4 regions of the Exiguobacterium sp. KKT215 genome follow, and region 4 is predicted to be linked to each of the others. Evidence: predicted binding sites of a transcription regulator. Region 4 holds the regulator's gene; each other region holds the start of a gene.

Region 1 (2,206 bases), 120 kb from region 4:
GTGGATGAGCCAAGCGAGCGCGTTCCCGTAAAAAGTGATGCGGTAATTATATAGTGTACCGCGACGTTCCTCATAGGCAGTTCCCACGCGAACACCTCCTGAACCTTAGTATACCGAACTGCCATCGATTTGCCCATGGGCGTTCGAGAAACGAGTCAATTTTACTATCTGAAACGCTTTAAATCGGTCCTTATGATTGCGTGAAATAGATATTTCACGCAACGTTTGTTCGCACGGGATTTTCCTCCGAGACACACATCAACCTGAGAACCAGAGAAATATCGTCATATAATCCGGTTTACATAATAAGTTATGGTGAACCAATTGATTTGTTTTAAAAATTTGAAAGAGTTACAGTTGTATGATAAAAGAAAATAAAGCTTGAAACGGTGATTCAGGTAAAGGTACACTGAGAACGTAAACAAAAGGGGGATTTCAGGATGGACGATCAACGTTTGAAACAATGGCTCACCGAGGCGAAGACGATTGCTGTCGTCGGCGTGTCAGCGAACCCGAACAAGACCGCGAACCAAATCGCAGACTATTTGATCTTGCAAGGTTACACAGTCATCCCTGTCAATCCAACGCTCGAGACGTGGAACGGACGCAAGGTCTATCCGACGGTCGAGAGCATCCCGGGGCGCGTCGATATCGTCGACGTCTTCCGACGCAATGAGTATTTGGCCGGCGTGGCCGAAGATGCCGTCCGACATGGGGATGTCGGTCTCGTCTTCAACCAGCTCGGGCTCACCAGCCCGGACGCCGAGCGGATCGCTCGCGATGCCGGACTCGACTACATCGAAAATCGATGCATCTATGTCGAGCACGCCCGCCTTCTCGGTTAAGACCTACCTCCTTGGTAGGTCTCCTTTTTTTCACGAGCCCCGCTCGCGGAGGGAGGCTTGCCAGAATCCAAAAACAGCTATACAATAGGATAGAAAAACGAACGTGTGTTCGAAATTGAGGTGACGAAGATGTCAACAGACTTATTTAATTACAATGAAGACGCCATCCAGGTGCTCGAAGGACTGACTGCTGTCCGGAAACGTCCGGGGATGTATATCGGTTCGACCGACCATCGCGGCTTGCACCATCTCGTCTATGAGATCGTCGATAACGCGATCGATGAGGCGCTCGCCGGATTCGGTGGCCAAATCGATGTGACCATCCATAAAGATGACGCAATCACGGTACGCGATCACGGGCGTGGTATGCCGACGGGGATGCACGCCTCCGGGAAACCGACGCCAGAGGTCATCTTCACGGTCCTTCACGCCGGCGGTAAGTTCGGCCAAGGCGGCTACAAGACGTCAGGTGGACTCCACGGGGTCGGCGCCTCGGTCGTGAACGCACTCTCGAGCAAGGTCCTCGTGACGATTTATCGCGACGGCAAAGTGTTCGAGCAGACGTTTGCCGACGGCGGGATCCCGCAGACGACGCTCCTCGAGACCGGAAAGACGCGTCAGACAGGGACGAGCGTCTACTTCAAACCGGACGCCTCGATCTTCTCGACGACGACATATAACTACGACACGCTCGCTGAACGGCTCCGTGAATCAGCATTCTTGTTAAAAGGATTGACGATCACGTTGACGGACGAGCGCTCGGATAAAGAAGAGACGTTCCATTACGAGGAAGGGATTGCCCAGTTCGTCCAATATTTGAACGACGATAAGGCGACGCTTCATCCAATCGTCTATTTCGAAGGGACGGAGAACGATATCGAGCTCGAGCTCGCCTTCCAGTTCACGGACGCCTATTCCGAGAACGTCCTCTCGTTCGTCAACAACGTCCGGACTCGTGACGGCGGCACGCACGAGGTCGGCGCCAAGACGGCGATGACCCGCATCGTGAACGAGTACGCCCGAAAGAACGGATTGTTGAAAGAAAAAGACAAGAACCTTGACGGCGGTGACGTCCGCGAAGGCTTGACGCTCATCGTCTCGGTACGGATCCCGGAAGAGTTCCTCCAGTTCGAGGGGCAGACGAAATCGAAACTCGGTTCGCCCGAGGCCCGTACGAGCGCTGATGGTGTCATGGCCAAACAACTGACGATCTTCCTCGAGGAGAACCCGCAGATGGCGACGATGCTCATCAAGAAGGCGATCCGCGCCGCCCAGGCCCGCGAAGCCGCCCGGAAAGCCCGGGAAGAGGCGCGCAACGGCAAGAAGAAGAAACGTTCGAGCATCTTGAACGGGAAACTGAC
Region 2 (2,206 bases), on a different replicon from region 4:
GAAGATGTCATCGAATAAGCTCGTGTACTGGAACCGACGCACATAGTTCTTCCCGAACGTCGAGAAATGTGGCACCTTGTCCGCGAATCCGAACCCGAGAAACCAACGGTATGCGACGTTCGTCTCGATCTCACGAATTGTCTGTCGCATGGATCGGATACCGAACAGGTACTGAAGGAAGGCCATCTTGATCAGAACGACAGGGTCGACGCTTGGCCGGCCACGGTCCTCAGAATATAAGTCCTCCACGAGCGGATAGATGAACTCAAAGTCGATCACCGCCTCGATTTTTCGGACCAGATGGTCTGCTGGCACAAGCTCGTCGAGCGTGACCATCTCCAGTTGTGTCCGATTGGTTTCCGATTCTGTTGATTTCCTGATCATCCGATTCGCCTCCATAATTGTTTCTATATCTCTCATTATAAAAAAGCGACGACGGTACGAAAAGAGGGATTGATGCGTGGGCCGACTGCGGGCACGGCGAGACTTCCAGGGGATTAGCAAGCAAAGGGAGACCCAGCAGCGACAAAGTCGCGATGCGGCTCCCTGCTTGCCCCCAGAAAAGCGAGCTGTGCCCGGTCGGGCAAATAAAAAAGACTGCAGACAATGTTTTGTCTACAGTCTGGGAAGAGTATAATTACTCTTCCTTTTTTGAAAAGTCGAGGAGCGAAACTTCGTTTCGTGACGCAGACTTCGAACAACCGCTAGGGCGTTAGTCCATTGATTGTTCCACGTGAATGATTGCCTCGAACGGCACATGGATGATCCCGTCCCGCTGATTGGCCAGCTCGACGGTCCGCTCCATATAGTTCGTCCGGTGCACAAAACCCTTGAATCGTTTCATCTCCCGCTTCTCCACATATTTTACCTCTACCAAATCTCCGCTGAAGATCGCGTCGTTCAGCACATTCTCATAGACCGATAGGACCTGTTCATCGATATCTGGCATCTCAATTTTTTGAATCTCTTTATAGTATTTCGTCAGTAGCGCCTTGTGCTCGGGCATGAGGAATGGGATCCATTTCAATTCGCCCCGATCGCGATACATCGTCATAATAATTACCCCTCTCCATAAAACGAACGTTTGTTCTTATTTTATACCCGATTTACCTCGCTTGAACAGCCTTTTTCGTGATTGGTAATCCGTTCGTCCTGTTTCCGTACTCTAGCTCGCTGGTCGTCGGTGCAAGGGACGTCAAAAAAATGACGCGCCCTCCGGCCCGTCTTCCTTCGCTTTAGGCTCAAAGCGAGGCTTTTCGCTCGTTGGCTACGGAAGCCTGGACCTATGTGCGCTCTACGCATTTTTTTGAGGCTCTCCCTGCGGTCGCCCTTGCACCGTCTCCCGACGCTCGCTGCGTTTCCGTCAACAGGACGCACAACGGTGTTCGTTCTGAGGACAGATTATCCGAAAGGGGACAAACCATCATGGAACTATCCGCCATCATCGAGGTCATCCGTATCAAACAAGAGGTTCGCGAGGAAATGGTCGCCCTCGAGCACGCCATCATCCATTCGCCGGACAGCGCCCGACAAATCGGGTCATCATTCATCGGGGACGACGACCGTGAAGTTTTCCTTGTCATTATGCTCAACACGAAGAACCGGGTCATCGGTGTCCACCGGGCGCACGTCGGGAGCGTCAACTCGAGCATCGTCCACCCAAGAGAGGTCTTCAAATGCGCCATCTTGAACAACGCCTCGTGCCTCATCGTCTGTCATCAGCATCCGAGCGGGGACCCGACCCCGAGCCGGGAGGACATCCTCGTCTCCGAACGGTTACATGAAGCGGGGGACCTCATCGGCATCCCGGTGCTCGACCATCTCATCCTCGGGTCGGACGAGTCGTACGTCAGCATGAAACAGCGAGGTTACATGGGTTGAACGGAATGGAGTGGGGCCGGGGGACCGGTCCCGGTCCGTCCGGTAAGGGCACGGACGAAAAACGTACGTTTTTCTTTGACGGGATGGGCGACTCGCGTTGCTCTCGCCTGGATCCGTGGGGCGGGATCCGGGAAAAGGTCCGTTTTCGTATAACGAAAACGAGATGGTTCGTGTGTGAAAATTGGACGTTGTTTTGGTCTGTCTCATAAGAAGATTGTTTGATGAAATGGTAGAAGTGAAAACACGGTTTGTTTATTGAAAATGATTATGTTTTCTAAACAAGCCCTAGGGCTTGTTTGAAACAACACCAGGGCTTATGTGAAAC
Region 3 (2,206 bases), 210 kb from region 4:
TCATCGCCCTGAAGCCTGCAGGACGCAAGGCTTGCGATATTGAAACTGCGTTGAACCAGTGGTTCCAAGGGGTCCCGAGAAATCTGTTCAAATCCATCACGTTTGATTGCGGCAAGGAATTCTCCAATTGGAAACCGTTGTGCAACCGGCACGACGTCTCGATTTACTTTGCGGATCCCGGCACGCCTTCTCAGCGCGCCTTGAATGAAAACTCCAACGGGCTCCTGCGGAAAGACGGCTTGGCAAAGGAAATGGACTTCAACCAGGTGGATCAAACATTCATTTCGTCGGTGGCCGACAAGCGGAATAACATCCCAAGAAAGTCACTGAATTACCGCACACCGTTGGAGGCATTTTTGAGTCACCTGAATGGAGTCGATCTGTCTAGCTTAAATTGACAAACGGAATGATTTAAAGATATCAGTGTACTGCAACTTTTAACTGATACATCTATAAAAGCAGCAAAGGATTTTTCGTCAGCAACCGCCAGGGCGTTAGTCTATCGATTGTTCGACGTGAATGATTGCCTCGAACGGCACATGGATGATCCCTTCCCTTTGATTGGCCAGCTCGACGGTCCGCTCCATGTAGTTCGTCCGGTGCACGAATCCTCTGAATCGTTTCATCTCCCGCTTCTCCACATATTTTACCTCTACCAAATCTCCGCTGAAGATCGCGTCGTTCAGCACATTCTCATAGACCGATAGGACCTGTTCATCGATATCTGGCATCTCAATTTTTTGAATCTCTTTATAGTATTTCGTCAGTAGCGCCTTGTGCTCGGGCATGAGGAATGGGATCCATTTCAATTCGCCCCGATCGCGATACATCGTCATAATAATTACCCCTCTCAATAAAACGAACGTTTGTTCTTATTTTATACCCGATTTGTCCCGTTTGAACAGCCTTTTTCGTGATTGGTAATCCGTGCGTCCTGTTTCCGTACTCTAGCTCGCTGGTCTTCGGTGCAAGGGACGTCAAAAAAATGACGCGCCCTCCGGCCCGTCTTCCTTCGCTTTAGGCTCAAAGCGAGGCTTTTCGCTCGTTGGCTACGGAAGCCTGTCCCTCCGTTTGCTCTACGCATTTTTTTGAGGCTCTCCCTGCGGTCGCCCTTGCACCGTCTCCCGACGCTCGCTTCGTTCCCGTCAACAGGACGCACAACGGTGTTCGTTCTGAGCTCGGCTTATCCGAAAGGGGACAAACCATCATGGAACTTACATCCATCATCGAGGTCATTCGTATCAAACAAGAGATTCGCGAGGAGATGGTCGCTCTCGAGCACGCCATCATCCAATCACCGGACAGTGCCCGACAAATCGGTTCCTCGTTCATCGGGGACGACGACCGTGAAGTGTTCCTCGTCATCATGCTCAACACAAAGAACCGGGTCATCGGCGTCCACCGGGCACACGTCGGGAGCGTCAACTCGAGTGTCGTCCACCCACGGGAGGTCTTCAAATGCGCCATCTTGAACAACGCCTCGTGCCTCATCGTCTGTCATCAGCACCCGAGCGGGGACCCGACGCCGAGCCGGGAGGACATCCTCGTCTCCGAACGGTTACATGAGGCGGGGGACCTCATCGGCATCCCGGTGCTCGACCATCTCATCCTCGGAGCGGACGAGTCGTACGTCAGCATGAAACAGCGAGGTTACATGGGTTGAACGGAATGGAGTGGGGCCGGGGGACCGGTCCCGGTCCGTCCGGTAAGGACAAGGAAGAAAAACGTACGTTTTTCTTTGACTGGATGGGCGACTCGCGTTGCTCTCGCCTGGATCCATAGAGCGGGATCCGGAAAAGGGTCGTTTTCGCATGACGAAAACGCGATGGTTCGTGTGTGAAGGTTGGACGTTGTTTTGGTCTGTCTCGTAAGAAGACTATTTGATGAAATGACAGAAGTGAAAACACGGTTTGTTTATTGAAAATGAGCATGTTTTCTAAACAAGCCCTAGGGCTTACGTGAAATTAGGCGAGATGTTGTCTGCTTGGATGCGAGGTATCATGAGGCTATCAACAGGAGAGGAAGATTCAGATGGACAGTTACCAACTAGATCAACAGACGATGGACGAGATGACGGAGGTATTGCTTCGACTGTATTTTGCAATACAAATGTGCACAATAATGCAACGAAAAGTACAGAACTTTGCCAGCTGGGTTTTAGTGTTTCGACAACGCATGCGTGACACGATAACTGTCACCTGTAAAG
Region 4 (2,206 bases):
TCTCAACGATATCTCGAAAGATCACCCGGAAGCCGTGCTCGAAGTCTCGCGTCGATGGCAAGGCGAACATCCTCATACCGACTGGGTCATCAGACATGCGTGCCGAACGTTAATTAAATCCGCACACCCGGACGCGTTAACTTTGTTTGGTTATACGCAAGAAACGGATTTGACCGTCAACTCATCGATTACTATACATCCGAATGTGCTCAGCATAGGTGAGGCGTGCGAGATTCAGTATGATTTGTCGATTCGTCCAGGAGATGCCGCCTATATTCGGGTCGAATACGCCATCGATTTCATAAAAGCGAACGGGAAAGCGAGTCGTAAAGCATTTCTGCTAGCGAACAAACTCGTCCCCGGGGGTGCGCGACTTGTAGCGAACAGGATGCACAGTTGGGCAGATTTGACGACTCGTCGGCATTATTCAGGGGAGCATCGTGTCGTTTTGCTGGTCAATGGACGAGAAGTGGCAGAACATCATGTCATGTTGCATAAAAGTTATTGAGCTTCTATATAATAAATAGTTCAAAAAGGGCAACCCAGTCTCTACTAGACGGGTTGCCCTTTTAGGTGTATGGCATAAATGTTTGGCTTAAAAGGCACGTTTGAAGAACGTGGACGCATAATCGAGCGTCGTATGTAACGTCGTCGCGAAGACGAGTCCGAAGAAACATGCGGCCCCGTTTAGGTCGAGCCATGATCTGGCAGCTTCCTCATACGGCGTGAACGTGAGCACGAGCGTGAGCGGGAAGCCAAGATAGATGACCCGGATCAGATCGCTCAAGAGCGGCAAATGCGAGAATAACGACCGATGGGGCATAATCTTCACGTAAGGGAGCCAAAAGCCTCGGAGTGGTCCCCATCGATAATAGGCGTCCGACTTTAAGTCAAGGTCCGGGGAGAGCCAGAACGTCCCGATTAGGGCGCCGAATAGGAACATGGTCGGAACATCGATGTCAATAAAAGGCGTGGCAATCGCAAGAGCACCGATTGCCACGAGATTCGTACGGGTATGTGTCTTGCCACTAGCCATTAGTGAATCGTGCGGTATACACCGATGACCTTCCCTAAAATCGACACGTTATCGAAATACATCGCTTCGAGCTCGTCGTTCTCTGGTTGAAGACGGACTTTCGAAGCTTCTTTATAAATCCGCTTCACCGTCGCTTCGCCTTCATCCGTCATGGCGACGACAATCTCTCCATTGTCGGCCGTGTTCTGTTGGCGGACGAGGACACGGTCCCCGTCCAAGATGCCGGCGTTAATCATCGAGTCTCCCGATACCGAGAGCATGTAGACGTTGTCGGAACCGACGACGTGGGCCGGGAGCGGGAAGTGCTCTTCCACGTTCTCGATTGCCGTGATTGGCGTACCGGCCGTGACTTTCCCGATGACCGGCACGTACATGACGGCATCATGGTCTTCCACGACTGACATCTCTTCATCTAAAATTTCGATGGCACGTGGCTTCGTCTTGTCACGTCGAATCAATCCACGCTTCTCTAGACGGTCCAAGTGGCCGTGGACGGTCGAGCTCGATGCGAGTCCGACTGCCTCTCCGATTTCACGAACGGAAGGTGGATACCCTTTCGCCCGGACCTCGGCTTTTATAAAATCAAGAATCTGTTGTTGTCTTGCTGACATTTTTTTCAATGGATTTCACCTCGATTATGTCGAATAACCTGCGAACGCATCCTATTCTTTATGGGTTTAGTTTAACACAAGAACACATGAGCGCACAAACATTCGTTCGTTTTTTTCTACTTGACCGAACAGAAGTTCTTGTTTTATGATGAGAACAGATAAACGAACAGACGTTCTCAAGAACGTGTATTCTTATTCCCAGGAGGTAATCGTTATGAGAGACACAATCAATGGAATCATTTTAGTCGGCATGTTGGCACTTGGAATGTTCGCGTTTTATATGGTCGGGGAGATGCGCCACGACGTCGATGTCGTCGCGACCGAACCGGTGATCGAGCATAGCGTCGAAGAAGAAGTCGCCTTGACGGAGGCCGAGTCGCTCGAGGCACAGCTTCTCGCCGAACGCGCTGAGAAAGAAGACGACAAGACGACGTGGTTCGCCGCCGAATAATCTTTTCTGATTGCGAACAGCCCCCGAACCTGTGTATCGTAGAGGGCGAATGGAAAGAAAGGAAGTGACGGGATGCGAGTCGTCATTTATTGTCGCGTGTCGACGAAC

What was found. The regulator LexA, encoded in region 4, represses DNA repair genes until DNA is damaged. The targets are predictions, from matches to a motif close to CGAACATATGTTCG.
Region 1: a site for LexA is predicted at 944-957, ahead of parE (DNA topoisomerase IV subunit B). Genes of this name have one in related genera too.
Region 2: a site for LexA is predicted at 1,078-1,091, ahead of ACZ2GZ_RS15780 (YolD-like family protein). Genes of this name have one in related genera too.
Region 3: a site for LexA is predicted at 860-873, ahead of ACZ2GZ_RS07890 (YolD-like family protein). Genes of this name have one in related genera too.

Annotation. Positions count from the first base shown of each region.
Region 1 covers NZ_CM145756.1:1,423,658-1,425,863, forward strand. Annotated here, with positions in the region: gene ACZ2GZ_RS07410 (GGDEF domain-containing protein) at 1-87, opposite strand, end outside; gene ACZ2GZ_RS07415 (CoA-binding protein) at 441-845, shown strand; gene parE (DNA topoisomerase IV subunit B) at 975-2,206, shown strand, end outside.
Region 2 covers NZ_JBVMVX010000002.1:50,822-53,027, reverse strand. Annotated here, with positions in the region: gene ACZ2GZ_RS15785 (IS1182 family transposase) at 1-384, opposite strand, end outside; gene ACZ2GZ_RS15780 (YolD-like family protein) at 713-1,054, opposite strand; gene radC (RadC family protein) at 1,426-1,881, shown strand.
Region 3 covers NZ_CM145756.1:1,511,603-1,513,808, reverse strand. Annotated here, with positions in the region: gene ACZ2GZ_RS07895 (IS30 family transposase) at 1-398, shown strand, start outside; gene ACZ2GZ_RS07890 (YolD-like family protein) at 495-836, opposite strand; gene ACZ2GZ_RS07885 (JAB domain-containing protein) at 1,208-1,663, shown strand; partial or broken gene istB (IS21-like element helper ATPase IstB) at 2,158-2,206, opposite strand, start outside.
Region 4 covers NZ_CM145756.1:1,301,940-1,304,145, forward strand. Annotated here, with positions in the region: gene ACZ2GZ_RS06785 (DNA alkylation repair protein) at 1-508, shown strand, start outside; gene ACZ2GZ_RS06790 (metal-binding protein) at 596-1,036, opposite strand; gene lexA (transcriptional repressor LexA) at 1,036-1,656, opposite strand; gene ACZ2GZ_RS06800 (hypothetical protein) at 1,862-2,098, shown strand; gene ACZ2GZ_RS06805 (YneB family resolvase-like protein) at 2,171-2,206, shown strand, end outside.